4 regions of the Candidatus Pantoea symbiotica genome follow, and region 3 is predicted to be linked to each of the others. Evidence: predicted binding sites of a transcription regulator. Region 3 holds the regulator's gene; each other region holds the start of a gene.
What was found. Region 3 encodes LexA, which represses DNA repair genes until DNA is damaged. Its sites were predicted from a motif close to TNCTGTATGTACATACAGNA; they were not measured.
Positions count from the first base shown of each region.

Region 1: ACXIZX_RS07815 (metal-dependent hydrolase) is a predicted target of LexA. The motif match lies at 5,704-5,723, and genes of this name have one in related genera.
Region 2: metR (HTH-type transcriptional regulator MetR) is a predicted target of LexA. The motif match lies at 2,721-2,740, and genes of this name have one in related genera.
Region 4: ACXIZX_RS06070 (DNA translocase FtsK 4TM domain-containing protein) is a predicted target of LexA. The motif match lies at 1,671-1,690, and genes of this name have one in related genera.

Region 1 covers NZ_JBSZHR010000002.1:1,551,800-1,559,941, forward strand. The annotation lists gene cho (excinuclease Cho) at 1-93, opposite strand, end outside; gene nadE (ammonia-dependent NAD(+) synthetase) at 248-1,075, opposite strand; gene ACXIZX_RS07795 (multidrug effflux MFS transporter) at 1,193-2,383, opposite strand; gene osmE (osmotically-inducible lipoprotein OsmE) at 2,576-2,911, shown strand; gene ACXIZX_RS07805 (DUF6515 family protein) at 2,967-3,350, opposite strand; gene ACXIZX_RS07810 (L-cystine transporter) at 3,548-4,939, opposite strand; gene ACXIZX_RS07815 (metal-dependent hydrolase) at 5,093-5,683, opposite strand; gene kduD (2-dehydro-3-deoxy-D-gluconate 5-dehydrogenase KduD) at 5,824-6,585, opposite strand; gene kduI (5-dehydro-4-deoxy-D-glucuronate isomerase) at 6,599-7,435, opposite strand; gene hxpB (hexitol phosphatase HxpB) at 7,593-8,142, opposite strand, start outside.
Region 2 covers NZ_JBSZHR010000002.1:4,225,747-4,233,888, reverse strand. The annotation lists gene ACXIZX_RS20335 (dienelactone hydrolase family protein) at 1-325, shown strand, start outside; gene metE (5-methyltetrahydropteroyltriglutamate--homocysteine S-methyltransferase) at 367-2,637, opposite strand; gene metR (HTH-type transcriptional regulator MetR) at 2,773-3,705, shown strand; gene ACXIZX_RS20320 (YehS family protein) at 3,799-4,278, shown strand; gene ACXIZX_RS20315 (carboxylate/amino acid/amine transporter) at 4,405-5,268, opposite strand; gene glpT (glycerol-3-phosphate transporter) at 5,609-6,949, shown strand; gene yigL (sugar/pyridoxal phosphate phosphatase YigL) at 6,983-7,783, opposite strand; gene pldB (lysophospholipase L2) at 7,821-8,142, opposite strand, start outside.
Region 3 covers NZ_JBSZHR010000002.1:78,136-86,277, reverse strand. The annotation lists gene ACXIZX_RS01055 (conjugal transfer protein TraF) at 1-835, opposite strand, end outside; gene zur (zinc uptake transcriptional repressor Zur) at 1,287-1,805, shown strand; gene ACXIZX_RS01045 (CsbD family protein) at 1,881-2,093, opposite strand; gene dinF (MATE family efflux transporter DinF) at 2,258-3,580, opposite strand; gene lexA (transcriptional repressor LexA) at 3,717-4,331, opposite strand; gene ACXIZX_RS01030 (diacylglycerol kinase) at 4,437-4,805, opposite strand; gene plsB (glycerol-3-phosphate 1-O-acyltransferase PlsB) at 4,933-7,356, shown strand; gene ACXIZX_RS01020 (IS4 family transposase) at 7,499-8,142, opposite strand, start outside.
Region 4 covers NZ_JBSZHR010000002.1:1,184,232-1,192,373, forward strand. The annotation lists gene trxB (thioredoxin-disulfide reductase) at 1-618, opposite strand, end outside; gene lrp (leucine-responsive transcriptional regulator Lrp) at 1,138-1,632, shown strand; gene ACXIZX_RS06070 (DNA translocase FtsK 4TM domain-containing protein) at 1,752-5,144, shown strand; gene lolA (outer membrane lipoprotein periplasmic chaperone LolA) at 5,320-5,931, shown strand; gene ACXIZX_RS06080 (replication-associated recombination protein A) at 5,939-7,285, shown strand; gene serS (serine--tRNA ligase) at 7,385-8,142, shown strand, end outside.

The DNA of each region.
Region 1 (8,142 bases), 1.5 Mb from region 3:
TAAACCTTCCAGCCACTGACGTAAATGTTCGGGATATTGATAGATTGCTGCCGCATCGAAATCGAGGCGGTGGCTGGCTGCACGTCTGACCAAAGCACACTCCAATTACTGGTTGTCTATCCAGTGTATCAAGCTGTGCTTTTTCTCGCCACTTTAGGTTTTGATTTGAATTAGGTCGCCATGAATGGCGACCCTACAGTGATTTGGCGAGGCGCATTTATGCGCACTTGCGTAACTTACGAGTAAATTACGGTTTCCAGAAATCGTCAAACACGGTGATTGGCGGGCGACGTTTATGCTCGGTTTTCAGATACCAGCCTTCGATGGTTTTTGCTGCTGCGGCATCGATGGTTTTGCCTTCCAGATAAGCATCGATTTGCTGATAAGTGACGCCTAGCGCCACTTCATCCTGCAAGCCGGGACGATCATCTTCCAAATCGGCGGTCGGATGTTTGAGATAGAGATGCTCCGGGCAGCCCAAAGTTTTCAGCAGCTGTTTGCCCTGGCCTTTGTGCAGACGGAAGATCGGGTTGATGTCGCTGCCGCCGTCACCGTACTTGGTGAAGAAACCGGTGATTGCTTCTGCTGCGTGATCTGTCCCGACCACAACGCCTTTGGTCATGCCAGCAATGCTGTACTGCGCTTTCATGCGCTCACGCGCTTTTTCATTGCCGCGCACGAAATCCGACACCGTGATACCTGCGTCTTTCAACGCACGTTCGCTGGCCAGAATCGCTTCTTTGATGTTTACCACCAGCGTGCGGTCCGGCTGGATAAACGCCAGCGCATCCTGACAATCCTGCTCATCGGCCTGCACGCCATACGGCAAACGCACGGCGATAAAGGTGTAATCGTTATCGCCGCTCTCTTCACGCAGTTCGCGAATCGCGGTCTGCGACAAGATGCCGGTCAGCGTCGAATCCTGGCCGCCGCTGATGCCAAGCACCAGCGTTTTCAAAAAGGGATGGGCTTTCAGGTAAGACTTCAGAAAATCAACGCTGACGCGGATCTCCTGCTGCGGGTCGATAACCGGTTTTACACCAAGGGCTTGAATGATTTCCTGTTGCAGTGACATGAACCTCTCCTCAAGTCAGTAGCCTGACGGCACAATGCGAATCATCTGCTAAAGCTAACGCCTCTCCCCACAAACAACAAGCCGCACGGCTTGTTGTCCAGGTTATTTGCTGGCAAATCAGGCGTTTTTTGCCTTCTGCACCAGCAAATTGAACGACACAATCGCCAGCATAAAGCAGCCAAAGATGGTGCCGGTCATGCTCGCCACCGAGGTGCCGCCCAGGCCGGTGATCGGCACGCTGATGGCACCAAAGGTGAACATGCACACGCCAATCACCGCCGAGGCACTGCCCGCTCGCTGGCCCTGGCTTTGCATCGCCAGCGAAGAAGCGGTGGTGGCGATTACGCCGTTACTGGCGATGGTGAAGAACAGCGCGACCAGCAGAATCGGCAGCGCGGCGCCTGTCAGTCCCGCCAGCAGCAAACAGCTCGAAGCGACAAACGCCAGCGTCAGGCCGCCTTTAAGTACACGGTATTCACCCCACAGCGGACAGAGGCGCGCACTGGTTTGTGATGCAATAATCAGGCCGAGGCCGTTAGCAGCGAAGCAGAAGCTGAAGGCTTGCGGTGTCAGGCCGTACAGCTGTTGCAGTACAAACGGCGAGGCGCCGATATAGGCAAACATGCCGGACATCATAAAACCTTGCGTCAGGCAGAAGCCCATAAACTGACGATGCGTGACGACCTGGCCGAGCGCCGCCCAGGTAGAAAAGATCGAGCCCTGGCTGCGGCGCTCTGGCGGTAAGGTTTCATGCAATTTCCAGCGGGCAAGGAAGATCAACACGATGGCGATGCAGCCGAGCACCACGAAAATGCCGCGCCAGTTGAGCACTGTCATCAAGGCACCGCCCAGCACCGGCGCACCAATTGGCGCTAAACCGTTGACCAGCATCAGCAGTGCAAAGAAACGCGTCAGTTCATGCCCGCTGTACATATCACGGGCAATGGCACGTGACAGCACCGCGCCGCCTGCGCCCGCCAGGCCTTCAAACAGACGCGCCACTAACAGCGAGTTGATATCTTTTGCCAGCGCACAGCCAATCGAGGCAATAAACAGCAGCACCAGCGATACCAGCAGCGGACGCAGGCGACCAAACTTGTCGCTCATTGGCCCAAACAGCAACTGACCGGCACCCAAACCGAGCAAGCCGGCGGTGAGGCTCAGCTGCGCTGTGGCGGTTTCGGTGTGCAGGTCGCGCGCCAGTTCCGGTAGCGCCGGCAGGTAAAGATCGATACAAAGTGGCCCGAGCGCCGCGAGCAGGCCCAGCGTGATGGCATAAACCAGCCGATTAGAAGGTGCAGGTGTCATTAATCCTCTGTCTTTATTCATTACTATAGGTATTTTTTCGCGGGTGATTATACGAACCGTAGCGCATCAACACAGCATTTTTACCAAATCCTAACGCTTCGGAATTTGGCTAAATTTATCCCATAAAGTTGATAAATCTGGGTTTATGTTCCAGGCTTACTCCACATGGACAAAAAAATGAGGAACAACAACATGAATAAAGTGATGGGATGTATCGCTGCCGCTATGACGCTGGCAGCCCTGTCTGGTTGTACGACTTATGACAAAGCTGAAAGCTACGTAACCAAGCCGGTGGTGAAGGATGTGAAGAAAGGCATGACACGTGATCAGGTTCGCCAGATTGCCGGTCCAGCCTCCACTGAAATCACCATGGTTCACGCCCGCGGTACTTGCCAGACTTACGTGATTGGCGAGCGCGACGGTAAACCGCAGACCTATTTCGTTAGCTATAACGATACCGGTCGCGTCATGAACTACGGTTTCCAGAGCTGTAAAGACTACGATACCGATCCGCAAGCGGCGCAGTAATCGCAGCAGAATAAGAAACGGCCCGTCATTGACGGGCCGTTTTTCGTTGTGGCGCTTATAAACCGTAGGGACGCGGCACTTCGATATAATCACCACCGATCTCACGCTGGTAGTAGTGACCTTCCTGCACGTAATAGCGCTTGCCGCTGAAATCCAGCACGCGCATTCCGCCGCCCGGCGGGGCTTCAGGCGGTTGCACCACGACATAGGTGTCGCCCTGGCGCTGATAGTAGTTGCCGTTCAACATGTAATAGGTCAGGCCGCCCAGCAAAACTGCGGTTGCCGCTTCTGGTAAGAAGCGCAGCGGGCCGGGACCGCCCCAATGTGAACCTCCACCCCAATGCGGACCTGGACCAGGGCCCCAACCGCCGGGATGGGCGAAACTGATTGCTGGTGTTAATAAGGTTAACGCCAGCACCGAGGCGATAACTGTTTTCATCGGTGATTCTCCTGCTGTGACTGACAGCAGAATTGGCCTTCCTGAGCGAAAACTCAAGCGAAAAGCAGCTGATTTTTCCTCTGTTTACCATGCTTAACGTTTTCCTGACGCTAGCGCCATGATTGGGTGGAATTGGGGAGAGCAGGGCATAAAAAAACGGCAGACCAATTGGCCTGCCGTTGTGGTATTGAGGAGTGTTAGCGGTGTGCCAGTTCGGCGTGCTCGTCGCTCTCCAGCACTTTTTTGTCGGTCAATCCGAGCCAGCGGCTGGTGAGTGAACCGGCGGTCATTGAACCATTTACGTTGAGCGCGGTACGGCCCATATCGATCAGCGGTTCGATGGAGATCAGCAGCGCCACCAACGTCACCGGCAAGCCCATCGCTGGCAGCACAATCAGTGCGGCGAAGGTAGCACCGCCGCCGACGCCGGCCACACCGGCAGAACTCAGCGTCACGATACCCACCAGCGTCGCAATCCACATTGGGTCAAACGGGTTGATGCCCACGGTTGGCGCAACCATCACCGCCAGCATGGTCGGATAGAGACCCGCACAACCATTCTGACCGATGGTGGCACCGAACGACGCCGAGAAGCTGGCGATCGATTCCGGCACGCCAAGGCGACGCGTCTGGGTTTCCACGTTCAGTGGAATACTGGCGGCGCTGGAGCGGCTGGTGAAGGCAAAGGTGATCACCGGCCACACTTTACGGAAGAAGCGCATTGGGTTGATGCCGTTAACCGACAGCAGCAGCGCGTGAACGGCAAACATAATTGCCAGACCGAGATAAGAAGCCACCACGAAGCCACCCAGCTTGATGATGTCTTGCAGGTTGGAACCGGCCACCACTTTGGTCATCAGCGCCAGTACGCCGTACGGCGTCAGCTTCATGATCAAACGCACCAGCTTCATCACCCAGGATTGCAGGGTGTCGATTGCAACCAGCACGCGCTCGCCTTTTACCTTGTCATCTTTCAGCAGTTGCAGCGCGGCTACACCGAGGAAGGCAGCGAAAATCACTACGCTGATGATGGAAGTTGGATTGGCACCCGCCAGATCGGCAAACGGATTTTTAGGAATGAAGGAGAGCAGCAGCTGCGGCGTGCTGAGGTCAGCCACTTTGCCTACATAGTTGCTCTGAATCGCGCTCAGACGCGCGGTTTCCTGCGCACCTTGCACCAGACCTTCCGCGCTCAGGCCAAACAGCCCAGTCACCAGCACGCCGACCAGCGCGGAGATTGCGGTGGTAAACAGCAGTACGCCAATGGTCAGCACGCTGATTTTACCCAGCGATGAGGCATTGTGCAGACGTGCGACCGCACTCAGGATCGAGGCGAACACCAGCGGCATCACGATCATCTGCAACAGTTGCACATAGCCGTTACCGACGATGTTGAACCAGCCAATCGACGCTTTTACGGTTGGGCTGTTTTCGCCATAGATGGTTTGCAGCGCCAGACCAAAGGCCACACCGAAAACTAATCCGGTCAACACGCGCTTTGACAGGCTCCAGCTTTGGTTGCCAATGCGATTCAGCAGAATCAGCAGCGCGATAAACGCCACGATATTAATAATGAGGGGAAAATCCATGCTCAACTCCAGAGTGTGACGCGCCATCGCCCTGGGATGGCACGTAAAACAGTAAGTCCCCGTTAGGGAATATTTAGAATGTTATCAGTTCAGCGTGGGGCGGGCTTATACCCAAAAAGAATGTTTTATAACTTTATCGCTTGATTCGACTGGTTATTGACCGCTTTGACCATTAACCAACCGACCGACGCCATTTTGTAGCGTATTGAACAGTTGTTCCGGCCAGCCGTTGGCACCAAAAGAGGGCATGCCGGGCGGGAACCACAAGGCATAACCGACCAGCGCCAGGCAAAGTGCGCGTTCCAGCTGATTACCTTTCTGGCTATTGAGGATTGGCAAACGGAAGCGCCAGCGGCAAGGCCACAGCAATGGCACGCCAGCGGGCGTTAGCATATCGGCGACAATATGGCTGAGATAGCCGAGCGTCATACCTTGCAGCACATCGGCGGGCAGAAACCAGTCGGCGGGCACATTGATTTGAAATAGCCACAAACTCACCGCTACCGCCAGCAAACTGTGGGTAAAACCGCGATGACCAAAGGCGCGGGCGATGGGATGCGACAGCCACTTTAATCGCTGGCCTAACACTGATTTAGGGTGATCGATATCGGGCAGCAGGCAGGTTAACAGCGCAGCAGGCACTAAATGCCACCAATCGGCGCTGGCCAAAACTGGCGTCAGCTCCGCGCGCTTGGCAAAAATGGCGCTGGCAATGGCAAAAATGATATGGCCTTCGGCCGTCATGATGAAACCTGGCTGCATAAAACTGTCGATGCATCCAGTATAGGGATTTATCCAGTGAATGAGAATGGTGACGCTGTAACGAAGCGTTAATATTTTTCACTTTCCCGCGTCACAATGACGCGGGAAAAGAACGGGTTAGCTTAGCGCGCTAACCATCCACCATCGACGGCCAATGTATAACCTTGCACATAATCGGAGGCGCTGGAGGCGAGGAACACAATCGGGCCCATCATGTCGTCCGGGACGCCCCAGCGACCTGATGGAATGCGGCCCAAAATTTCCTCGTTGCGTGACTCATCGCTGCGCAGCTGTTCGGTGTTATTGGTGGCCATGTATCCTGGCGCAATGGCGTTAACGTTGATGCCGTGCTTGGCCCATTCGTTGGCCATCAGGCGGGTTAACCCCATCACCGCGCTTTTAGATGCGGTATAAGAAGGCACGCGAATGCCGCCCTGGAACGACAGCATTGAGGCGATATTGATGATCTTGCCGCCGTTGCCTTGCGCGATAAACTGACGCGCGACCTGCTGCGACAGGAAGAACAGGCTTTTGCTGTTGATGTTCATCACATCATCCCAATCCTGTTCGCTGAAGTTGAGTGCATCCTCGCGGCGGATGATGCCGGCATTATTCACCAGGATGTCGATACGGCCGGCCTGCGCCACCGCCTGTTCAACAATGTGCGGCACGATGGACGGTTTAGTCAGATCGGCCTGAATCGACCAAAAACGGCGGCCTAACGCCTCAACTTTGGCCTGCGTATCATCTGGCCCAGCGCGATTGACGCCAATAACGTCACAACCTGCCTGCGCCAAACCCAGCGCCATGCCTTGTCCTAAACCGGTATTGCAACCGGTGACCAGTGCGACTTTGCCTTCAAGACTAAATGCGTTAAGTATCATGATTCGCTCCTTGTTAGCGCAGCGCGCTGATGGCGACGTGGTCCATGTCATCGAAAACCTGGTTTTCGCCCACCATGCCCCAGATAAAGGTGTAGCGCTGCGTTCCCACGCCCGCGTGAATCGACCAGCTCGGTGAAATCACCGCCTGCTCGTTGTGTACTAATAGATGACGCGTCTCCTGCGGCTGGCCCATCATGTGGAACACGGCGCTGTCGTCGGCCATATCGAAGTAGAAGTAGACTTCCATGCGGCGTTCGTGGGTGTGACACGGCATGGTGTTCCACAAGTTGCCATCATCGAGGCGGGTTAATCCCATGGTTAATTGGCAGGTTGGTAACACGTCGGGCACGATGAATTTATTGATGGTGCGGCGATTCGAGGTGGCCGCGTCGCCCAGCGTGGCTTTCACCGCTTCGGCGAGGGTGATTTTTTTGTCCGGATAATGAGTGTGTGCCGGCGCGCTGTTGTAGTAAAACTTCGCCGGATGATTGGCATCGCTACTGCGGAAAATCACGCTCTGCGCGCCTTGTCCGACATACAACGCTTCCTGATTACCTACTTCCCAGGTTTTGCCATCCACTTCAATCAATCCCGGTCCACCGATGTTGATTACGCCGAGCTCGCGGCGTTCGAGGAAGTAACTGACGCCCAGTTGTTTACCCACTTCATGGCCGATGGTCACGGATTTCTGCACCGGCATTACGCCGCCGATGATGATGCGATCGATATGGCTGTAAGTGAGGGTGTAATTGTCGGCGTCGAAAATCTTGTCGATCAGAAACTCACGGCGTAGGCCGTCAGTGTCCAGCGTTTTGGCATGTTCGCTATGAATGCTTTGACGAATGTCCATCTCAGGCCTCTCAAGAGTCAAAGGAAGTGGTCCCGATGCGGGTCTTTGGGCATCTTAGGCAGGATGGGATATGAATTCAATAAAAATGAAACGATGTTTTATTTATTTGCGTGTGCGATCAAATTGCACAAAAAAGCCCGCGATAAGCGGGCTGCGGTTAACCGTGCAGATGTTCGGGTTTGAGCTGAGTTAAATTATCAAGAATCACATTGGCTAACGCCCAACGCGCATCATCGCGATGATCGGCTGCTGGCACCACGATCGAGCGCATGCGTGCGGCTTTGGTGGCAATCATGCCGTTGAAGGAATCTTCCAGCGTCACACAGTTCAGTGGGTCGATACCCAGTTTGGCTGCGGCGTCGAGATAGACCTGCGGGTGCGGTTTGCTGTACGGCAGCGCTTCCGCAGACGCCAGCACATCAAAGTATTTGCGCAGGTCAAACATCTCCAGCACGCGCTCCAGCATGTGCAGCGGCGAGGCGGAGGCGAGGCCGATTTTCAAACCTTGCTGCTGGCACAGTTGCAGTGCCTGCTCCACGCCAGGCAGCAGCGGACGCGTCTCTTCAACCAGCGCCAGCGCGCGGGCAATGATGCGTTGGGTCACTTCCTGCTGATCCGGGCCGTTCCACGGCAGCGCTTCAAACCACATGCGCACGGTTTGATCGATGCGCAGACCCAGCGTATCGGGCAATTCGTGACGGCGGGTG
Region 2 (8,142 bases), 4.1 Mb from region 3:
CGCGGCGGTGGCGTGGTATGGTCGTTTAGACGGTGAGAAGACGCTGAAGCAGCAGAAGCATCCGATTGATGTTGCGGTCGATTTAAATGCGCCGGTGCTGGGTCTTTACGGTGGTCAGGATGAGAGCATCCCGCTCGAGAGCATTGATAAGATGCGTCAGGCGCTGCACGCCGCCAATGCCAAAGCAGAGTTCGTGGTATATCCGGATGCCGGACATGCTTTTAATGCGGATTATCGTGCCAGCTATCACGCCGATTCCGCCAAAGATGGCTGGCAACGCATGCTGGCGTGGTTCGCGCAGTATGGCGTAGCGCCAAACGCGTAATAAAAAGGGGCGCCTATGCGCCCCAACCTCATTTACAGCTTCTAAGCCGTTTCACCCCGCAGGTTTTGCGCCGCTTTAACCATATTCGCCAGTGCCTGACGGGTTTCCGTCCAACCACGGGTTTTCAGGCCACAATCCGGATTCACCCACAAACGCGCTTCCGGAATGCTCTGCGCCGCTTTGCGCAGCAACTCTTCCATCCACTCCACGCTCGGCACGTTCGGCGAGTGAATGTCATACACGCCCGGACCGATTTCGTTGGGATAGTCGAATTCCTTAAAGGTATCCAGCAAATCCATATCGGAACGTGAGGTTTCGATGGTGATAACGTCCGCATCCAGCGCGGCAATCGAGTCCATGATGTCATTGAACTCGCAGTAACACATGTGGGTGTGAATCTGGGTGTCATCCTGCGCTACGGCGGCATTGAGACGGAATGCATCCACTGCCCAGGTCAGATACGCCGCCCAATCGGACTGATGCAGCGGCAGGCCTTCGCGCAGTGCCGGTTCATCAATCTGAATGATGCCGATACCGGCTTTTTCCAGATCTTCTACTTCGTCACGCAGCGCCAGCGCAATCTGTTTGGCGATGGTTTCGCGACTCACATCTTCACGCGGGAATGACCAGCAGAGAATCGTCACCGGACCGGTCAGCATGCCTTTCACCGGCTTGTCGGTCAGCGACTGCGCGTACTTCGCCCACTCAACGGTAATTGCTTGCGGACGACTTACGTCGCCGATGATGATCGGCGGTTTAACACAGCGTGAACCGTAGCTCTGTACCCAGCCATTTTGGGTGAATACAAAGCCGTCGAGGTTCTCGCCGAAGTATTCCACCATGTCGTTACGCTCTGCTTCCCCGTGCACCAGCACGTCGAGACCCAAACGTTCCTGCTCAACAATCGCCTGTTTGATGTGTTCGGCGATGCCAGAGCGGTAATTACCGCCATCAATGTTGCCTTTTTTGAAGTCGAGACGCAGGCCGCGAATTTCGGTGGTTTGCGGGAATGAACCGATGGTGGTGGTCGGCCACGCTGGCAGGTTGAAGCGGTTACGCTGCGCTTTGGCACGTTCGGTATAGTTGCTGGTACGTTCAACATCTTTAGCCTGGATTTTCGCCAGACGCTCGCCGACTGCGGCATTGTGAACGCGCGTGGAGTTGGCACGCGCACGAATCGGTGCGCTCCACTCGACCAGCGAAGCGGCATCGTTGTTGTTCAGCGCCTGACTCAGCAGTGCAAGCTCAGCGCACTTCTGCAGGGCAAAGGCGAACCAGCTTTTCACCTCTTCATCGAGGCGCGTTTCCACGCTGAGATCGATTGGGCTGTGCAGCAGCGAGCAAGATGATCCGATCCACAATTGTTGACGCTGGCCCACCAGCGGCTGCAGGCGTGCAAACCAGCTGCTGAGATCCGCGCGCCACACGTTACGCCCGTTGATTACGCCGACGGAAAGCAGCCAATCTGCCGGGATCTGCTCATTAAGCTGTTTGATGTCGTCTTTGCCGTGCACCAGGTCAACGTGCAGACCTTGCACCGGCAGCGCTTTGATTACGTCAAGGTTCTGGCCAATGCTGTCGAAATAGGTGGTGAGCAGCAGTTTGCTTTCACCCTGCAGCGCGTCGTAAGCCGGTTTGAACGCATCGCGCCACGCCTGCGGCAGTTCCAGCGCCAGTGCAGGTTCGTCGATTTGTACCCATTCAATGCCGCGTTTTTTCAGTTCCGCCAGCACCTGTTGGTAAACCGGCAGAATGTCTTTAAGCAGTGACAGGCGATCGAACGGCACACCTTTCACTTTACCCAGCCACAGATAGGTAACCGGGCCGAGTAGCACCGGTTTAATCTTGTGGCCGAGCGCCAGCGCTTCGTCGACTTCATCCAGCAGTTGGGTCCTGGTCAGTTTGAACTGCTGGCCTTGCGTGAATTCCGGCACCATGTAGTGATAGTTGGTGTTGAACCATTTAGTCATTTCCGCCGCCGCCGCCGGTGCACCGCTTGGGGCGCGGCCACGGCCAAGACGAAACAGCGTGTCGAGATCGACGGATCCATCTTTGTTCTGGTGGCGTGCAGGCACGTTGCCCAGCAGCAGGCTGGTTGTCAGCACGTGATCGTACCAGGCGAAATCGCCGACCGGCAGCAGATCGACGCCCGCCTCTTTCTGCTGTTGCCAGTGACGAGCGCGCAGTTCGCGCCCCACCGCCAGCAGCTCTTCCTGTGAGCTTTTACCTGCCCAGTAGCTTTCCTGTGCTTTTTTCAATTCACGACGCAATCCAACGCGAGGGAAACCGAGAGTGTGATTCAGAATGGTCATTTTCTGTTCTCCAGATATTCTTAACTGAGTAGGGTGCAGAGATGTTTAGCCGTCCAGATGTTTACACCGCCATAATCTGCGGGTACTGTATGTTCCTCAAGCGCAATTTGTTCAATCTCGATGTGAAGGATTCTCATGATCGAACTCAAACACCTGCGGACGCTGCAGGCGTTACGGAACACCGGCTCGTTAGCCGCCGCCGCCTCACAGCTTCATCAGACGCAATCGGCGTTGTCTCACCAGTTCAGCGATCTGGAACAGCGGCTGGGCTTTCGTCTGTTTGTGCGCAAAAGCCAGCCGCTGCGTTTTACGCCGCAGGGAGAGATTTTGCTGCAGTTGGCCGAGCAGGTTTTGCCGCAGATTCAGCAGGCTTTGCAGGCGTGTCATGAGCCGCATCAGGCCACGTTGCGTATCGCCATTGAGTGTCACAGCTGTATTCAGTGGCTGACGCCCGCGCTGAATAATTTCCGCCAGAGCTGGCCGCAGGTAGTGATGGATTTCAAATCCGGCGTGACCTTTGATCCTCAACCCGCATTGCAGCAGGGCGAGCTGGATGTGGTGTTAACCTCCGATATTCTGCCGCGCAGCGGATTGTTCTATTCACCGATGTTCGATTTTGAAGTGCGTTTGGTGATGGCACCGGATCATCCATTGGCGCAGCTTGAGCATATTTCCCCGGAAGATATGGCCGATGAAGTGTTGATGATCTATCCGGTGCAACGTCAGCGTTTAGATGTGTGGCGCCATTTCCTGCAGCCTGCGGGCGTGAGCCCGGCTTTGAAGAGCGTGGACAATACGCTGCTGCTGATTCAGATGGTGTCGGCGCGTATGGGCATCGCCGCACTGCCGCATTGGGTAGTAGAGAATTTTGAGCAGCAAGGTTTGGTGGTGACGAAGACCTTGGGCGATGGCTTGTGGAGCCGCTTGTATGCCGCCGTACGCGAAGGCGAGCAGCGCCAGCCAGTAATGGAAGCCTTTGTGCGGTTTGCCCGTCAGCACGCCTGTGAACATCTGCCATTCGTGCGCGATGCCGCGCGCCCGGGCTCACTGCAAACCCTCTCATCCTGATGTTGTTGGGCGGCGAAGGTCGCCCGCGCTGTTATCCCTGTCCCGCCTGCTCTATAATGCGCCGCCTCAACCCGCGACCAAGAGAGTTTCACCATGATGAGTAACGATGTTCTGCGCAGCGTGCGCTATATGCTTGATTTGAGCGATAGCAAAGTGGTGGAGATTTTTGCCCTAGCGGGGAGTGAAGTGCCGCTGGAAGATGTGCAGGCATGGATGAAGAAAGATGACGATGCCGCGTTTCGCAAGCTGCCGGATGTATTGATGGGCTATTTCCTCAACGGTCTGATTTTTTACCGTCGCGGTAAGAGTGAAGATGCGCCCGCGCCTTCGATTGAGCGCCGCATGAATAACAACATTTTCATGAAGAAATTGCGTATCGCGTTTGAGCTGAAGACCACCGATATCCCGGATGTGCTGCTGAAAGCGAACTTTAAGATTTCGCAGGCTGAGGTTGGCGCGATTTTCCGCAATCCGGACCATAAGAATTTCCGCGAATGCGGTGACCAGATTCTGCGTAATTTCCTGAAGGGTTTGACGATGATTCATCGTCCGGGGCCGGCTAAGAAGGGTTAAAACGGTCGCCATAAATGGCGCCCCTACGACATACGACGATGATTTTGTAGGGTGCGCATTTATGCGCACCGAACATAAACGCGCAGATACTTTGCTCCTCTGCCGCGCTATCCCTTCCCTTTAGGCCTATGCGTTGCTTTTCTTACCTAATACCCAGCGTTTATGTACATAAAGCGAGGCAAAAATCACGGCGGCACCGGCGATAAAACTCGGCCAATGCGGTTTCTCCTGCCAGATCGCCAGATTCACCAGCAAGCCCGCTGGCACATGCATGTTGTTCATAATGCCCAACGTACCGGCATCCACCTGCGTTGCGCCGTAGTTCCACATAAAGTAGCCCAAGCCTGAAGCCGCCACGCCCAGCCACACCAGAATGCCCCACTGCAGCGAGGTGGTTGGCAGTTTGTTCGGATTACCCCACAAGCTCCACGCGATCACCGCGATGATCACTGCGCCCAGATAGAACCACGAAAACGCGGTGTGCTGCGGCATCGGGCGAGTTTCCTGCAGACGTTTGTAGCCCACCATGCCGATGGCGAAGCAGATGTTTGCCGCCTGCACCAGCAGCAAGCCGAACCAGAAATGGTCGCTGACTTTGTCGTAACGAATAATCGCCGCACCGATTACCGCCAGCAGCGCGCTGAAGGCATAGCCAATACGCAGCGGACGTCGGCTGAGCAAATCGTAGATCAGCGTGACATAGAGCGGCGTCATCACGGTGAACAGCAGGAACTCGGTTACGCTCAGATAGAGATAGGCTTCAAAGCTCAGCAGATACATGATGCCGAGCTGCAGCATGCCCACCAGCATATACAGCAAGATGGTGGAAGCACGATATCCACGCCAGCGCAGGAACGGCAGGAAGACGATGGCGGCAAGCGCCAGACGCATTAATACAGAGAACCAGGAATCCACCTGACCTGCGAGGTATTCCCCGATTAAACTGAAGGAAAAAGCCCACAGAATGGTGGTAACGATCAGTAACGGCACGGTAACGATCCCAAAATGAACAGTGGCGCTAGTGTAAACAAACTGTCGCAAGTGGGTTGAATTATCTGGTTTACAAGTGAACAAAATAACGACGAATAATTTTCATCTCTCATTTTTACGCTCGGGTAAAAATGCGCGAAATACAACATTTCCTGGTTTTTATCGCTCTCCATTGTCATAAAACTGTAACATATGTGTCACATGTCACAGTAACCGCGTGTGACCATCACTATCCTTTGCGCGAAATGGAAACTTCGATTTTTCCATTTTTTACGTCTGTTGCTTTTGCCCCAACCTGCTGGGAACCCATAACTATATCGCGCCCTGGAGGGCCACACTCATGTTGAGTATCTTCAAACCTGCACCGCATCGCTCTCAAGTGGCTGATGATCGTGTCGATCCGCTTTATCGTCGCCTGCGCTGGCAAATTTTCCTGGGAATATTTTTTGGCTATGCCGCCTACTATTTGGTGCGTAAGAACTTTGCGCTGGCGATGCCTTATCTGGTGGAACAAGGTTTCTCACGCGGCGATCTCGGATTTGCGCTGTCGGGAATCTCCATCGCCTACGGCTTCTCAAAATTCATTATGGGTTCGGTATCGGACCGTTCGAATCCGCGCGTGTTTTTGCCCGCCGGATTGATCCTCGCTGCTGCGGTGATGCTGGTGATGGGCTTTGTGCCGTGGGCCACCTCCAGCATCATGGTGATGTTTGTGCTGCTGTTCCTGTGCGGCTGGTTCCAGGGTATGGGCTGGCCGCCATGCGGGCGCACCATGGTGCATTGGTGGTCGCAGAAGGAGCGCGGCGGAATTGTATCGGTGTGGAACTGCGCGCATAACGTCGGAGGCGGTATTCCTCCACTGCTGTTCCTGCTCGGCATGGCGTGGTTTAACGACTGGAAAGCCGCGCTGTATATGCCGGCGTTTGGCGCCATTCTCATCGCCATTATCGCCTTTGCATTGATGCGTGATACACCGCAATCCTGCGGTTTGCCGCCAATTGAAGCGTGGAAGAATGATTATCCGCCGGACTACAACGAGGAGCACGAGCAGGAGCTGACGGCGAAGCAGATTTTCATGCAGTACATTCTGCCCAACAAGTTGCTGTGGTACATCGCACTGGCGAACGTGTTTGTTTACCTGCTGCGTTACGGCATTCTCGACTGGTCGCCGACCTACCTGAAAGAGGTGAAGCACTTCACGCTGGATAAATCATCGTGGGCCTACTTCTTCTATGAATATGCCGGTATTCCCGGCACGCTGCTGTGCGGCTGGATGTCCGACAAAGTGTTTCGCGGCAACCGTGGCGCAACCGGCGTGTTCTTTATGACGCTGGTGACCATCGCTACCGTAGTGTACTGGCTGAATCCGCCGGGCAATCCAGGCATCGACATGCTGTGCATGATTGTGATCGGCTTCCTGATTTACGGTCCGGTGATGTTGATTGGCTTGCATGCGCTGGAGCTGGCACCGAAAAAAGCGGCCGGAACGGCAGCGGGCTTTACCGGGCTGTTTGGCTATCTCGGTGGATCGGTAGCGGCCAGTGCAATTGTCGGTTACACCGTGGATTACTTCGGCTGGGACGGCGGATTTATTGTGATGATTGGCGGATCGGTGCTGGCGGTAATTCTGCTGCTGCTGACCATGGTCAGTGAACATAAGCACAAGAAACAGCTGGCATAATCAGAACGGGCCGGTGATGGCCGGCCCGTTTTTTTAGGCGAGGAACAATTTACGCAGCGTGTGCGGTACGGCGTCATCCGCGTTGCTGCCAATCACTTCCAGCGTCGGTAAGGTATCTTTCAGGCGCTGCTGCGCATTACGCATGATGCAGCCTTTGCCTGACATGCTGAGCATCTCCACATCATTCATGCCGTCGCCGAAGGCGATGCACTCTTTCAGCGAGTGGCCGAGCTGTTTCGCTACCGCTTCCAGCGCGTGACCTTTGGAAACGCCGCCCGCCATCACTTCCAGGCACGTTGGCAGCGAGAAGCTGACATTCACGCGATCGCCCCAGCGCGCTTCAATCGCCTGCTCCATCGGAACCAAACGCTCCGGATCTTCGCAGGTGAAGAACACTTTGCTGATGCCGTCGGTCGGCAGCATGCCCGGCTGGTAAACCTGATAGTTAAATACCGATTCGCGGAAATAGTCCTGCTCGTCTGGGCGATGACGGCTCATGAACCACTCATCGTCGCGATAAACGTGCGTCAGGATGTGCTCGTCATGATATTGCAGGCCATACAAATCGCTGGCGATGTCGGCGTCGAGGTTGTGGCTGAACACCAGTTCACCTTCGGCGTTGTGCACGCGCGCACCATTGGACGTGATCATATAAGCCGGAATGCCGAGCTTATCGCGCATCTGTCCGACGTCGATATAGTGACGACCGGTGGCAAAAACAAAGTGGATGTCACGCGCCACCAGTTCCTGCAGCGTAGTGCGAGCGAACGGCGTCAGGCGGTGATCCGGAGAGAGTAGCGTGCCATCCAGGTCGGATGCGACGATGTGATACATGTAAACCTCGGGTGTTGATATCGGAAAGTAAAATTGATTAAGCGTGGTGTTCGAAGAAATCGACCACCGCGTTTAGCGCTTCGGCACGCATCGCGTCTGTTTCAAACAAGATCTCATGACGCGCTCCTTTTATCACATATGGCGCGTTACCTGCGCAGGGATGTCCTGCTTCAGCCATCGCCGTACAAAATAGATTTTGCGAGCGGTTATCCACCACATCATCTTCACTCGCCTGCAGCAGCAAGGTCGGCGTGGTGATGTTCGCCACCTGATTGAAGATGTCACGCCCGGCCTGCACGCCTTCGCGCACCCAGTGATAAGTGGGCCCACCAACGCGAAGCGCCGGATCGTCAGCGTAA
Region 3 (8,142 bases):
AATCCGTTGCAACGCCAGCATCCATGTTGAAACCGGTATCGCTGCTGCGATAGCGGCTGTTGTTGATATCGCTCTTGTCGTAGTTGTAGATACTCGCGGTGTAATTATACAGCCAGGTTTTCTGCAGCTTTGGCGTCACGCCGACAGAAACCGGATGGCCAGCAATCGAGAACTCATGCGCGACTGACACACCATAATCGGTGACCAGAGCCGCCAAGCCATTGGCGCTAGAGCGCAAGTTATCTTCATCACCTGGAACAGGAATTCTTGACCCATCGGCAACAGCGCGCAGGTAGGCAATATCGCTATCCGCTACGTTGGCGCGCACGTGCGCAGTACCGTACGCCTTAGTGATAAAGGCAAAAGGTAAGGTTTCATTTGGAACGGTGACGGCCAGGGCTACGCCCGCCGTTGCGTTGGCTTTATTGCCGCGCAGATCGCTGAGCTGGTTAGCCATATCGCCCGCGGCAGCCTTCAACTGCGGGTAACCATTGAGGTAATCGGCAAAGGTCAGGTTATCGATTACGTCCTGATAACGATCAACGGTATCAGTGATGTCATCGACGCGATCGATCAATTTGTCTTTATCAGTAACCTGTGCACCGGCTGAAGGAAAAATGATGCTGACGTTATCTTCAGGTTGCGCTTTGGTCATCAATGCTGGGTTAGCCAGCACTGCGGAACTCCAGGTGGAAGAGGCTACGCCGGTACCGCCCATTGCGTCGTTACGCGCGTCATACCATGTACCTGCTGCCAGAGCTGAGGAAGAAAGAAAAACTGCATTCAAACCAACAAGATAAGCTACTTTTTTGTGCCTGAATATTGTCTTCACCATGAGCCTGCCATCACCTTTGAAATGTCGCTGAATCACTCACCGACTGAAAGTTTAGTTAGCCGCTATTCTGAACCCTGGCTAACGCTTCATTGCTGTGAATTAAAAGGAAATAGCACTGCTATTCGCAGAATTGGATGCGTAAGCACCATTCCGCTGTGTTTTTATGCAGAAAAATTAACAGTGAGTAAATTGATACCAGAAATTACTTAAGACCTTTTGAACCATAGACGCTAACCCGGTGAGTTGCAAAGCAAAATCCATGCAGCCGTTGCGCTGCCTGGCGGTACGCATTTTTCAGGAATGTTGATTGCAACAAAATTGATCGGAAAACAGGAAGGGTAATCGATTGATTGGTGGGAATTTTCTGTAGGAATTTAAGTAAAATAAGCAATCACAGCAGCGTAAAAATTTGTGTGATAAAATAACATCACCTGCAACCCGGAGAATGCCTATGTCAAACCTCACGCCAGAACAACTTCTTACCCAGGCTGAATCACTTTGCCTTGATCGCGGCGTGCGCCTCACCACTCAGCGCGCGGAAGTGCTGCGCTTGATGGCAGAGCAGAATGGTTCGATAAGCGCTTACGATTTGCTGGATCAGCTGCGTGTCAGTGAACCGCAAGCTAAACCGCCCACCATTTATCGCGCGCTGGATTTCCTGCTAGAACAGGGATTTATTCATCGCGTTGAGTCGAATAACAGTTATGTGGTTTGTCATCATTTTGATGAGCCGGCACATACTTCAGTGATGTTGGTGTGTGACGGTTGCGCGGCAGTGACTGAAAAACATGCTCATGGTGTGGAAAAGACCATTGCTTCGTTAGCGGATCAGGCGGGATTTTCTCTGCGTCATACTGTAATTGAGGCGCATGGCCTGTGTGAGAACTGCGCAGAAGTGGCAGCTTGCACGCATCATGAAAGTTGCGAGCATGACCATCAGGTTGAGGGGAAAAAACGGGTAAGAAAATAGAGAGGCACATCCTTGTGCCGGGCCAATCACTACGCTAAATGATTGGCGGGTAGGAGCATATTCATTAAGGGGCGATTACCAGCGGTAATCTTTATTGGTGCTTTCCCAGTCCTTAACTTCTTGCTCGGCCTGGTCTTTCGCATAACCGTAGCGCTCCTGGATTTTACCGACCAACTGATCGCGTTTACCTTCGATCACCGTCATGTCGTCATCCGTAAGCTTGCCCCACTTCTCTTTAAATTTCCCTTTAAACTGCTTCCAGTTTCCGCTCGCTTCGTCTTTGTTCATAACAATCCTCCACTTCATCCTGAGTGAGATAGATACATCGCCTATCTATCTGGCGATATACCCACACAACGCGCTACTCATGTGCGCCGTATAAGGTAATTGTAGTAGCCGTTTCGCAGTTTGTAGAGAATTACAGATTAATCTGTAGGTTACGCTTCGCTTATTCAGGCGTTGAACCAGCTATCACGTTGCCAGTGACCGCGCCAGATCAGCCACAGCGTCAGTCCGCGTAGCGCCAGGAACACCGTCACTGCCAGCCATAAACCGTGATTGCTGAGCCACGGCAATGTGAGCAGCGATACACCGTAGCCGAGTGCCGCCATCACCATGCTGTTACGCATCTCACGGCCGCGCGTCGCGCCGATAAACATGCCATCCAGCAGATAACACCACACGCCAACCAGCGGCAGAATCACCTGCCAAATCAGATAGCGATCGGCCATCTCGCGTAGCGCTTCCAGTGACGTCAGCATCGCCACAATCTGCGGACCGGTGAACGCATAAATCAGCGCAAAGATTGCTGCAACGAAGCAAGCCTGACGACAAGCCGCATGCCAAATCAGCAACAGCCGACTGCGATCTTTGGCCCCAACCGCTTCACCCGAACAGGCTTCAACCGCGTAGGCAAATCCATCCAGCGCGTATGCGGTAAAAGTGAGGAACATCAACAGTACCGCATTGACCGCCACCACATCCGGGCCAATTCGAGCACCAAGGATGGTGAGTGAGGCGAAGCAAATTTGCAGCATTAAAGAGCGCAGCATAATGTCGCGATTGAGGCGGAATAGCCGCGCCGCATCGCCGCACCAGCTACTTTTAAGCAGAGTAAAGTGGATACCGCGCATTTTCAGCACGCGCGCTACCATCCACAAACCCACGCCCAGCGTGACATATTCTGCCAGCGCGGTAGCCGCCGCCGCGCCAGCCACACCCCAATGCAGTTTGAGGACGAACAGCAGATCAAGCAGGATATTCACCAGATTGCCGATGATCAGCAGCACCATCGGCGCCCGCGCATACTGCACGCCCAGCAGCCAGCCAAGAATAACCAAATTGGCTAAGGTTGCGGGCGCACTCAGCCAGCGAATCTCAATAAAGATTTTCGCCTGCTGCTGCACTTCCGGGCTGCCGCCCATTAAAGCTGCCGCCAGGCTGCTTACCGGCGTTCGCAACACCATAAACAGCACGCCAAAAACCAGCGCAATCAGCAGCGGTTGCGTTAAGGCGCGCGCCAGCGCGGTTTTGTCATTGGCGCCAAATGCCTGAGCGGTCAATCCGGTAGTGCTCATGCGCAGGAACAGCAGAAGCATAAAGATGAAGCTGGTCGCTGTTGTGCCCACGGCGACGCCCCCGAGATAAATCGGGCTATCGAGATGACCAATAACAGCGGTATCCACCACGCCCAGTAACGGGACGGTGATATTTGACAGAATCATCGGCAGCGCTAGCCGCCAGAGTGTTTTATCTGAAGAGGAAAACAGCTGCATCAGCCCATTCCGTTGTGTGCGGTAATCAGCGTAATGGCGCCAGCGTGAGCCGCAGAAAGAGTCACAGAGAAGTAAAACAGCAGACTGCGGTCAGCGCAAATTCACACCGCCGCAGTTGGGGAGGATCAGAAACTGATCAGAGCCACTCGCCGTTGCGTACAATCCCAACAGCTAAACCTTCAACAGTTAGTGACTGCTCACGGGTATCAACAACAATCGGTTGGAAATCGGTGTTTTCCGGCAGCAGATGAACAATCGCGCCCTGCTTTTTCCAGCGTTTCACGGTGACTTCATCATCAATGCGCGCCACGACAACCTGGCCGTTACGCACTTCCTGCGTTTTATGCACCGCTAACAGATCGCCATCCATAATGCCGATATCTTTCATCGACATACCGCTTACACGCAGCAGGAAATCGGCACTTGGTTTGAACAGATTCGCATCCACCTGATAGTGGGCTTCAATATGTTCCTGCGCCAGCAAGGGTTCACCGGCAGCGACACGGCCAATCAGCGGCAGCCCCTCGCTCGGTTCTTCTTCCATTAGCAAACGAATCCCGCGCGATGCGCCGGAAACAATTTCAATTACGCCTTTACGCGCCAGCGCTTTCAGATGCTCTTCAGCAGCATTGGGCGAGCGAAAACCCAGTTGCGCAGCAATTTCCGCACGCGTTGGCGGCATGCCCGTCTGGTTAATATGGTCGCGAATCAGGTCATAGACCTGTTGCTGCCGTGCAGTTAACGCTTTCATCCCGCCCCCTGGTTGTTTATACAGTCGCTGTGAGTATATACAGGTATTCGCGAAATGAAAACCGTAACAGAGGGAAAAATCAGCGGTTTGATGAATCTGGAATCCCTATCTCAAATGCGTCCAGAGCAGCGCGATCCAGACGAACAGAGCCAGTAAGATAGTCAGCAATACGGCAGCCGATCCCATATCTTTGGCGCGGCCCGCGAGCGGATGTTGTTCCTGCCCGATGCGGTCAACCACCGCTTCGATAGCGCTATTAAGGATCTCAACGATAATAACCAGCACTACCGAGCCAATCATCAAGATGCGGGAAAGGGTATCTACATCCAGCCAGCAGGCCACGAGAATGGCCACCAGCGCGGCGACAGCTTCCTGCCGAAATGCGGCTTCGTGCTGCCATGCGGCACGCAGGCCCTGCCAGGAATAACCGGCTGCTTTCACTATTCTTACTAAACCGGTGACGTTATTTGCCATGTCTATGGAACCCTTGATCTATTTTGACGTCAATGTGTGGGCAGTATGAGGCGGCAGAGCCACAGACCTTCGCTGCGCTTTCTGGTATGCTTGCCGCGCTTTGCTAACAAGAGGCTTAAAGTTGTCTATGTCAGGTTGGCGTAAACTCTATTACAAATTATTGAATTTACCACTCTCTATTTTGGTAAAAAGTAAGGTCATTCCGACCGATCCCGTCTCTGAACACGGGATCGATCCGACACGTCCGGTGATGTATGTTTTGCCTTATGATTCAAAGGCTGACTTGCTCACGCTGCGTGCTCAATGCCTGAAACATGATCTGCCCGATCCACTGGCTCCGCTGGAGATCGATGGCACCCTGCTGCCGCGCCACGTGTTTATTCACGATGGTCCGCGCGTAATTCCCTATTTCGTGGCCAATCCCGAATCGGTGAAGCTGTTCCACGATTATCTGGATTTGCACCGCAGTAACCCGCAACTCGACGTGCAAATGCTACCGGTCGCGGTGATGTTTGGTCGTGCGCCGGGACGTGAAACATCCGGTGAATCCACGCCGCATCTGCGTGTGCTGAATGGCGTGCAGAAGTTCTTCGCCATTCTGTGGCACGGCCGCGACAGCTTTGTACGCTTCTCGCAAACCGTTTCGCTACGCCAGATGGCGACCGAACACGGCACCGATAAGTCGATTGCGCAGAAGCTGGCTCGCGTGGCGCGTATTCACTTTGCTCGCCAACGTCTGGCTGCGGTCGGCCCGCGTCTGCCTGCACGTCAGGATCTCTTCAACAAACTGTTACAGTCCAAAGCGATTGAAAAAGCGGTAGAAGATGAAGCGCGCAGCAAAAAGATTTCGCATGAGAAAGCCCAGCAGAACGCCATCGAAATGATGGAAGAAGTGGCGGCCAACTTCTCTTACGAAGCGATTAAAGTCACTGACCGCGTGATGGGCTGGCTGTGGAGCCGCCTGTATCAGGGCATCAACGTGCATGGCGGTGAGCGCGTGCGTCAGCTGGCGCAGGATGGTCATGAGATTGTCTATGTGCCCTGCCACCGCAGCCACATGGATTATCTGCTGCTCTCCTACGTGCTTTATCATCAAGGTCTGGTGCCGCCGCACATTGCTGCGGGTATCAACCTGAACTTCTGGCCTGCCGGCCCGATTTTCCGTCGTCTGGGCGCGTTCTTTATTCGTCGTACTTTTAAGGGCAACAAACTCTACTCCACCGTGTTCCGTGAATATCTCGGCGAGCTATTTAGCCGTGGTTACTCCGTTGAATACTTTGTGGAAGGCGGACGTTCGCGTACTGGCCGTTTGCTGGACCCGAAAACCGGCACCCTGTCGATGACGCTGCAAGCGATGCTGCGCGGCGGCAGTCGTCCTATCACCTTCGTGCCGATCTACATCGGTTACGAGCACGTGATGGAAGTGGGCACGTATGCCAAAGAGCTGCGTGGCGCGGCCAAAGAGAAAGAGAGCTTCCTGCAGATGGTACGCGGCTTGCGTAAGCTGCGCAATCTGGGTCAGGGCTACGTTAACTTCGGCGAACCGCTGCCGTTGATGAACTACCTGAACAAAAACGTGCCGGAATGGCGTGATGCGATTGATCCTATCGAACCGCAACGCCCTGCGTGGATGACACCTGCCGTGAATGACATTGCGGCGAAGCTGATGGTACGCATCAACGAAGCCGGTGCGGCTAACGCCATGAACCTGTGCGTGACTGCGCTACTGGCATCACGTCAGCGTTCACTAACCCGCGAACAGCTGATTGAGCAGTTAGAGTGCTACACCCAACTGCTGCGCAACGTGCCGTATTCGCCGGAAGCCACGGTGCCCGATATGAGCGCCGAAGCGCTGCTTGATCACGCGATGGGCATGAACAAGTTCGAGACCGAGCAAGACAGTATTGGCGACATCATCATTTTGCCGCGCGAGCAGGCGGTGCTGATGACCTACTATCGCAACAACATCCATCACATGTTGGTGATGCCGTCGCTGATTGCCGCCATCGTGCAGCAACACCGTGAAATTAGCGAAGCTGAGCTGCTGCGCCAGGTTAGCCTGGTGTATCCGATGCTGAAGAGCGAACTGTTCCTGCGCTGGGACAAGGCGGAATTACCTGCCCTGCTGAACGCACTCTGTTCAGAGATGGCACGTCAGGGGCTGATTACGTTGCAGGATGGTCAGCTGAAAATGACGCCAGCACGTCACCGTTCGCTGCAACTGTTGGCGGCGGGTATTCGTGAGACGCTACAGCGCTTCGCGATTACCTTCGCTATCCTCAGCGCGAAACCGGCCATCAACCGTGGCACGCTGGAGAAAGAGAGCCGCACGCTGGCTCAGCGTCTTTCTGTGCTGCACGGCATCAACGCGCCAGAGTTCTTTGATAAAGCGGTATTTACTGCACTGGTACTTACGCTGCGTGATGAAGGTTATATCAGTGACAAAGGCGATGCCGATGCGGAACGCAGCCATATGATGTGGCAGATGCTGGCGGAGCTGGTAACCAGCGATGTCCGTCTGACGATTGAGAGTGCGGTCACCCACGATTAGTAGGCGACATGAAAACACAAAGGCGCACTTCGGTGCGCCCTGCTAAGTCCTCGCTATTCTCCCACGATCCCTCCTGCCTGATGACACATCCTGGTCGCCATGAATGGCGACCCTACGAGCTGAGGGATCCCCAGGAATATCGTTAATACACATATACGATATTCCTGTAACTCGCTGATAGTTCGGCTCGCACCGTTTCTATATCCAGCTGACTGATCCCTGCCGGGTTGTGCCTTATCGCATTTCTTGCCAGCGTAAGGTATGACAGTACTCGCCGGTGTTGCACCGTGTTCGCCTGATAAAACCGGTGCTCGCCTTTGCTTTCAAGCGCGTAGCCCATCAGCCACAGTAAGATGCTGCACAGCGTCGACAGCAGGTTCAGCACTGACATCCTTTCCACACTCCGGCTGAAGCTGCTTCTCAGCCCCATACCGTAACGTTCACTCTTTTCATCCCGGAAGTTCTGTTCTATCTGCATTCTCCGGCTGTAAAGCTTCATTACCGTCCGTGGCTTCAGCTCCGCATCGCTGGTAAACAGCACCCACGGCTCACGGGCCAGGCGACTCTGGTTTGCCTCTTCGCGCGTGTAAAAAAAACGATCCCGGCTTTTCTTTCCGTGACGATTTTTGGGCGCTCTCTTATGAACGTGCACGAAGCCGTAAGCCGGTGATTTTTTATATCGCGTCAGCCGGGCCGCACCAGCACAGCGCGGCGTTGTGCCGGCTTTTAGCTGACCCGGCGTTACCCACTCATCCGTTCCGGCCAGCTTCAGAACGCCGTTGCCCC
Region 4 (8,142 bases), 1.1 Mb from region 3:
GCGATCGGTGTGCAGCACGATGTTGCCATTACGCACTTTTTCCATCAGACGGTCGATGAGGATTTTCTCCGCGCGGAAGCTGTCGCGACGGTGAATCAGATGCACTTCAGCGGCAATGTTAGCCAGGTAAAGTGCTTCCTCAACGGCGGTGTTGCCTCCACCAATCACGGCAACTTTCTGGTTGCGGTAGAAGAAACCGTCACAGGTCGCGCAAGCAGATACGCCTTTGCCCTTGAACGCTTCTTCTGATGGCAGACCGAGGTAGCGCGCTGAGGCGCCAGTTGCGATGATCAAGGCATCAGCAGTGTATTCACCGCTGTCGCCGACCAGACGGAACGGACGGTTCTGCAAATCGACGGTATGAATGTGGTCAAAAATGATCTCGGTGTTGAATTTCTCAGCATGCTCTTGCATGCGTTCCATCAACGCTGGACCGGTCAGATCGTTTGCATCGCCTGGCCAGTTCTCCACCTCGGTGGTGGTGGTGAGCTGACCCCCTTTTTCCAGCCCGGTGATTAATACCGGATTCAGGTTAGCGCGCGCTGCATATACCGCAGCAGTGTAACCGGCAGGGCCGGAGCCCAGAATGAGCAGCTTACTGTGTTTGGCCGTACTCATGCGTTCCTCAATTTTTCTGACAACATAGTTTTTGATTGTAGGGAAATTAACGTCGCAAAAAAAGGCTTCAGCAATTTTGTTAACAATCACTGCGAGCGGCGTAGACGATGAGTGTAAATTTTGCACGCGCGTTGCGCCAAAAGGGGGCAATGCTCGGCAATTAGTGGTGCAGCAGCATAAAAATTCTCATTTAAAAACAGCAACCCAGAACTCTATCTGGCATCTTGTACTGAATTTGGATGTTTTACTTTGACAATCGCCTGCGCTTTTGCGAAAACATTGGGAGAAGCAGAGAATATTTAGCGATTCAAAACAGAATTTCATTTCTGTTTTGGCCTTTTTAGCCGAATAAACTCAGCCTGACATTGGTAGTGACGCATGATGTGGACAGACAACATGCGTCATACGGATGGACGCGTTACTGCACAGGCTTATGGTCTTCACTTCAGTAAGGCCCTGAACAATGAGCGTTTTCAGGGTGTGGCAGGTAAAGGGAAGGAATTAAGAGAGACAATAATAATGGTAGACAATAAGAAACGCCCCGGAAAAGATTTAGATCGTATCGACAGAAATATTCTGAATGAACTGCAGAAAGACGGTCGAATTTCCAATGTCGAGCTTTCCAAACGTGTTGGATTATCGCCAACTCCTTGTCTTGAGCGCGTACGTCGCCTCGAGCGTCAAGGCTTCATTCTGGGCTACACTGCGCAGCTCAATCCCCATTATCTGGATGCTTCACTGCTGGTTTTCGTTGAGATTACTCTGAATCGTGGTGCGCCAGATGTGTTTGAACAATTTAACGCCGCTGTGCAAAAACTTGAGGAAACTCAAGAATGTCACCTCGTTTCCGGTGACTTTGACTACCTGCTGAAAACCCGCGTACCAGATATGTCCGCTTATCGTAAACTGCTGGGTGAAACCTTGCTGCGTCTGCCGGGCGTAAACGACACCCGTACTTACGTGGTGATGGAAGAGGTCAAACAGAGCAATCGTCTGGTGATCAAAACCCGGTAGTGCAGGGCAGGTGCAAAGCTTGCAGGATTTCGGTACACTCCTGTGAATTCATACAGGACCAGCGTCGGGCATGCCCGACGTTGTTGCCTTCTTAATTTACAGGCACCTGGAGAGTTCTCTTGAGCCAGGAATATACAGAAGATAAAGATGTTTCGTTACAACCGCTGAGCAGTGGACGTCGTCTGCTGGAAGCGTTGCTCATTCTTGTGGCCTTGTTCGCCATCTATTTGATGGTGTCACTGGTTAGTTTTAACCCTTCAGATCCAAGCTGGTCACAAACCGCATGGCACGAACCTATCCATAATTTGGGTGGTAGCGTCGGCGCATGGCTGGCCGATACGCTATTGTTCATTTTTGGCGTGATGGCTTACGCCATTCCTCCCGTCATTATTGGTCTGTGTTGGATCACTTTCCGCCAACGCGATCGCCAGGATTACATCGACTACTTTGCCGTGGGTTTACGTCTGATTGGCGTACTGGCCCTGGTGGTAACCACCTGTGGTCTTGCGGCGCTCAACGTTGATGATATCTGGTACTTTGCTTCCGGCGGCGTCATTGGCAGCCTGGTCAGTAATGCGATGGCGCCGTGGTTCAGTTCCGCTGGCGGCACTTTAACGCTGCTTTGCGTCTGGGCTGCCGGGATCACCCTTTATACCGGTTGGTCATGGCTGACGATTGCCGAGAAGATCGGCGGCGTTGTAATGGGTGTTCTGACCTTTGCCAGCAACCGTTCACGGCATGACGAACCCTGGCAGGAAGAAGAATACGACGACGAAGAGCACGCTGATGAGGTGTCACCTTCAATGCCTGCTTTACAGCCTGCAAATGAAGAAGACGATGTCTTGTTAGCCAAACCGCGCAAGATGAGCGAACCCGTTGTTGCAGAGTTGGGCGACGATCCACTGCTGGCGAAGGCCTGTGCGGCAACTGCCGCTGCAATTGCGGTTACCACGCAAGCCGCACAGCAAACCCCTGCAACTACGCAGCCTGCGGCAAGTGCGTCTGCAGAACCTGCCGCAATGCCGCGCGTTGCTGAACCTGGTGCCCAGCCAACTTCGGTTCCACAGCCTGTCGCTGCGGCGCCCGAACCGATCGCGCAACCTTCTATGCCGCTCTATCGTTTCGAGATGCCAAATGAACCGGCACCGACACCTTCGCCGTTTTCGCCGGCTGATGACGATGAGGGCCCGAGCATGGGCAACTGGCAGGATACTGCTCCATCTTCAGCGCCTTTAAACAGTCTCGCCGCCGCTTCACTGGCTGCAGGAGCAGTTAAAGCAGCGTCTTCAACTGCTGCTTATTCGCCTGCCTTCGATATCGTGCCAGAGCGTGATTACAACCCGCAGGTCAAGCAGGGCATTGGCCCAGAGTTGCCGCGTCCGAATAAGGTTAAGTTGCCAACACGACGCGAGTTAGCGTCGTACGGCATTAAGTTGCCTTCGCAGCGCATGGCGGAAGAGCAGGCTAAAGATGCTGAGCAGCAACAGCCGGAAGTCACCGCGTCTTACAGCGTTCCACCACAGGAAGATGATGTTGAGCTGCAAGAGGCGCAGTTGCGGGAAGCCTTCGCATCACAGCAGCAGAATCGTTATGGCGAAAGCTGGCAGGATGCGTCTGAGCCTGAGGATGAAGATGCATTGCAGCAGGCTCAACTGGCACGTCAGTTCGCCGATCAGCAGCAGCAACGCTATAACGAACCTGAAGTGAAAGAAGCGCCGGTCTTTAATCTGGACACATCGTCTGCTTTTGATTTTTCGCCAATGAAAGATCTGGTCGACGACAGTCCAAGCGAGCCGCTGTTTACGATCTCTGCAACGCCAGAGCCAGAAGAACCCGCGCAGTGGCAGCAACCCGCTGCGCCGGAGCCAGCGTCATTACCTTCATTGAGTGCTGAATCGAGCCCGTGGTCGTCACCGGAACAGGAAGCCTATTCTGCGCCGCCTGCGCCAGTGAAACCTGCAGCGCCAGCGCAGGATAGCTTGTTCCATCCGTTCCTGGTACGCCATGAACAGCCGCTGGAAAAACCCTCTACGCCGCTGCCAACGCTGGATCTGCTCACGTCACCACCGGCAGAAGAAGAGCCGGTGGATATGTTTGCACTTGAGCAAACGGCGCGACTGGTTGAGGCTCGACTGGCGGATTATCGTGTGAAGGCGGAAGTAGTAGGTATTTCGCCTGGGCCAGTCATCACCCGTTTTGAGCTCGACTTAGCGCCAGGCGTTAAAGCTTCACGTATCTCTAACTTGTCGCGTGACCTGGCGCGTTCATTGTCAGCGGTTGCCGTGCGCGTGGTGGAAGTGATTCCAGGCAAGCCTTATGTTGGGCTTGAACTGCCAAATAAACATCGTCAAACCGTTTATCTGCGCGAAGTGCTGGATTGCCCTAAATTCCGTGAAAATCCGTCACCGCTTGCAGTGGTGTTGGGCAAGGACATTGCTGGCCAGCCGGTTGTGGCTGATTTAGCGAAGATGCCTCACTTGCTGGTTGCCGGTACCACTGGTTCCGGTAAATCGGTGGGCGTTAACACCATGATCATCAGCATGTTGTATAAAGCCACGCCGGAAGAAGTGCGCTTTATCATGATCGACCCGAAAATGCTTGAGCTGTCAGTCTATGAAGGCATTCCGCACTTGCTGACGGAAGTGGTTACCGATATGAAAGATGCGGCTAATGCGCTGCGCTGGAGTGTTGGTGAAATGGAGCGTCGTTATAAGCTGATGTCTGCATTGGGCGTGCGTAATCTTGCCGGATATAACGAGAAGATTGAGCAGGCTGCAGCGATGGGCCGACCAATTCCCGATCCGTTCTGGAAGCCGGGCGATAGCATGGACACCACGCCGCCGGTGCTGGAAAAACTGCCTTATATCGTGGTACTGGTCGATGAATTTGCCGATCTGATGATGGCGGTCGGTAAGAAAGTTGAAGAGTTGATTGCTCGTCTGGCACAGAAAGCACGTGCGGCGGGTATTCACCTGGTGCTGGCGACACAGCGTCCGTCGGTCGATGTGATTACCGGTCTGATCAAAGCCAACATCCCGACGCGTATCGCCTTTACCGTTTCCAGTAAGATCGACTCACGCACCATCCTCGATCAGGGCGGTGCGGAATCGCTGCTGGGCATGGGTGACATGCTGTACATGCCGCCAAACTCCTCAATGCCAGTGCGTGTGCACGGTGCATTCGTGCGCGATCAGGAAGTCCATGCGGTCGTTCAGGACTGGAAAGCACGCGGTCGCCCGCAATACATCGAAAGCATTACTGCTGGTGAAGAGAGCGATAGCGCGGCTGGCGGTATGATGGGTGATGAAGAGCTGGATCCGCTGTTCGATCAGGCCGTCTCTTTCGTGGTGGAAAAACGCCGGGCGTCCATCTCTGGGGTTCAGCGTCAGTTCCGTATCGGTTATAACCGTGCTGCACGCATCATCGAGCAGATGGAAGCGCAGGGCATCGTTTCTGAACCGGGACACAATGGCAACCGTGAAGTGCTTTCACCGCCGCCACACGAAATGTAAATTATCGCGTGTGATTGTCTGCTTATGGGCCAGTTAACACTGGCCCATTGTTTATCTGTTGGTCGATCCCCATATCTTCGGGAGCTTTCGGCTTTTTCTCCTGTCGAAGAGACAGGACGGCAACTACGTTTAATGCAGTAAGTGTCGGGAAACAATGAATAAGGAATCGAATCAGATGAAATTACGCGTTATTGCCTGTGGCCTGTTGGCCAGTTTTGTTTCCGCATCAGTATTGGCGGATGCGTCCAGCGATCTGCAACAGCGTCTCAATAAAGTGAACAGCTTCCATGCCAGCTTCAGTCAGAAAGTGACCGATGGCAGCGGCGCTAACGTGCAGGATGGTGAAGGTGAGCTGTGGGTTAAGCGCCCAAGTTTGTTTAACTGGCACATGACCGCGCCGGACGAAAGCGTAATTATTTCTGATGGCAAAAACCTGTGGTTCTACAATCCCTTCGTTGAACAAGCCAGCGTTAGCCTGCTGCAAAATGCGGCAAGTAATACGCCGTTTATGCTGATTGCGCGTAATCAGCCAAGCGACTGGAAACAGTACAACATCAAGCAGCAGGGCGATAATTTCGAGCTAACGCCGAAGAGCAGTGATGGCAACCTCAAGCAGTTCACCATCAATGTGACATCGTCTGGCACCATCAATAAGTTCAGCGCGATTGAGCAAGATGGTCAGCACAGCGATTATCAGCTGAAGAGCCAAAACAACGGCGCCATTAGCCCAGACAAATTCACCTTTACGCCGCCAAAAGGGGTAACGGTGGACGATCAACGTCAGTGAGGTCACGGTGAGTAACCTGTCTCTGGATTTCGCACCTTCGAATGAGTTTCAGCCGCTGGCCGCACGTATGCGGCCAGCTACGCTGCAACATTACATTGGGCAGCAGCATTTGCTGGCGCCCGGTAAACCGCTGCCGCGCGCTATTGAGGCCGGGCATCTGCATTCGATGATTTTGTGGGGACCGCCGGGGACAGGGAAAACAACATTAGCCGAAATCATCGCCCATTACGGTAAAGCTGATGTTGAGCGGATTTCTGCGGTGACTTCTGGCGTCAAAGAGATTCGTGAAGCGATAGAGCGCGCCCGGCAAAATCGTCTGGTGGGCCGACGCACCATTCTGTTTGTCGACGAAGTTCATCGCTTTAACAAAAGTCAGCAGGATGCATTCCTGCCACATATTGAAGATGGCACCATCACGTTTATCGGTGCCACCACCGAAAATCCCTCGTTTGAGCTCAACTCGGCGCTGCTATCGCGTGCTCGTGTCTATTTACTCAAATCTCTCACCACTGCTGATATCGAACAGGTTTTGCTGCAGGCGATGCAGGATGACGATCGCGGTTATGGCAAAAGCGATATTGTGCTGCCGGATAATACGCGCCGCATGATTGCAGAGTTGGTGAACGGGGATGCGCGTCGGGCACTGAATACGCTGGAAATGATGGCGGATATGGCCGAAAGTAACGCCGAAGGCCAGCGTGAATTAACGCCACAATTGCTGAACGAAGTTTCCGGTGAAAGAGCGGCGCGTTTTGATAACAAAGGCGATCGTTTCTACGATCTGATCTCCGCTCTGCATAAATCGGTACGCGGTTCAGCACCTGATGCGGCGCTTTACTGGTATGCAAGAATCATCACCGCCGGCGGCGATCCGCTTTATGTCGCCCGCCGTTTGCTGGCTATCGCCTCGGAAGATGTGGGTAACGCCGATCCGCGCGGTATGCAAGTTGCGTTAGCGGCCTGGGATTGTTTTACGCGCGTCGGTCCAGCTGAAGGCGAAAGGGCGATTGCGCAGGCGATTGTCTACCTTGCCAGCGCACCCAAAAGTAATGCCGTTTACACCGCTTTCAAAGCCGCGATGCGCGATGCCCGCGAATTTCCTGACTACGATGTACCGGAACATTTACGCAATGCTCCGACCAAATTGATGAAGGAGATGGGGCTGGGTAAAGAGTATCGCTATGCGCACGACGAGACTAACGCCTATGCCGCTGGCGAAGTCTATTTTCCGCCAGAAATGGCGCAGACACGCTACTATCAACCGACTAATCGCGGGCTTGAAGGGAAAATTGGCGAAAAACTCGCCTGGCTGGCTGAGCAGGATCAAAATAGCCCGATAAAACGCTACCGCTGATAAACACCTTACGGTAAGGTGAGCAAGGATTTCATTGCATTCCATAGGGATGCAAGTCCCGCCATTCGTTCAATCAACCTTTTATTACACAGGATTAGCATGCTCGATCCCAACCTGCTGCGTAACGAGCCAGACGCAGTCGCAGAAAAACTGGCACGCCGAGGATTTAAACTGGATGTGGAAACCTTACGTTCGCTTGAAGAGCGTCGTAAAGTCTTGCAGGTAGAAACTGAGAATCTGCAAGCTGAGCGTAATTCCCGATCCAAATCCATCGGTCAGGCCAAAGCACGTGGGGAAGACATCGAGCCGCTGCGTCAGGAAGTGAACGCACTGGGCGAACGCCTGGATGCGGCTAAAGCAGAACTGGATGCCCTGCAGAACGAAATTCGTGACTTTGCCCTCGCATTGCCAAATCTCCCGGTTGACGAAGTCCCGTTGGGTAAAGATGACAGCGAGAACCAGGAAGTCAGCCGCTGGGGCCAGCCGCGCCAGTTCGATTTCCCGGTAAAAGACCATGTTGAGCTGGGTGAAGCCGCCAAAGGTCTGGATTTTGCCGCAGCGGTTAAACTGACGGGTTCACGTTTCATTGTCATGCAGGGCCAGATTGCGCGTCTGCACCGTGCGCTTAGCCAGTTTATGCTTGACCTGCACACGCAGCAGCATGGTTATCTTGAAACCTATGTTCCGTATCTGGTTAATCAGGAAACACTGTATGGAACCGGACAACTGCCGAAATTTGGTGAAGATCTGTTCCATACCAAGCCGCTGGGCGAAGAAGCAGGTAGCAGCAACTATGCGTTGATCCCAACCGCTGAAGTGCCGCTGACCAATCTGGTGCGCGATGAAATCGTTGAAGA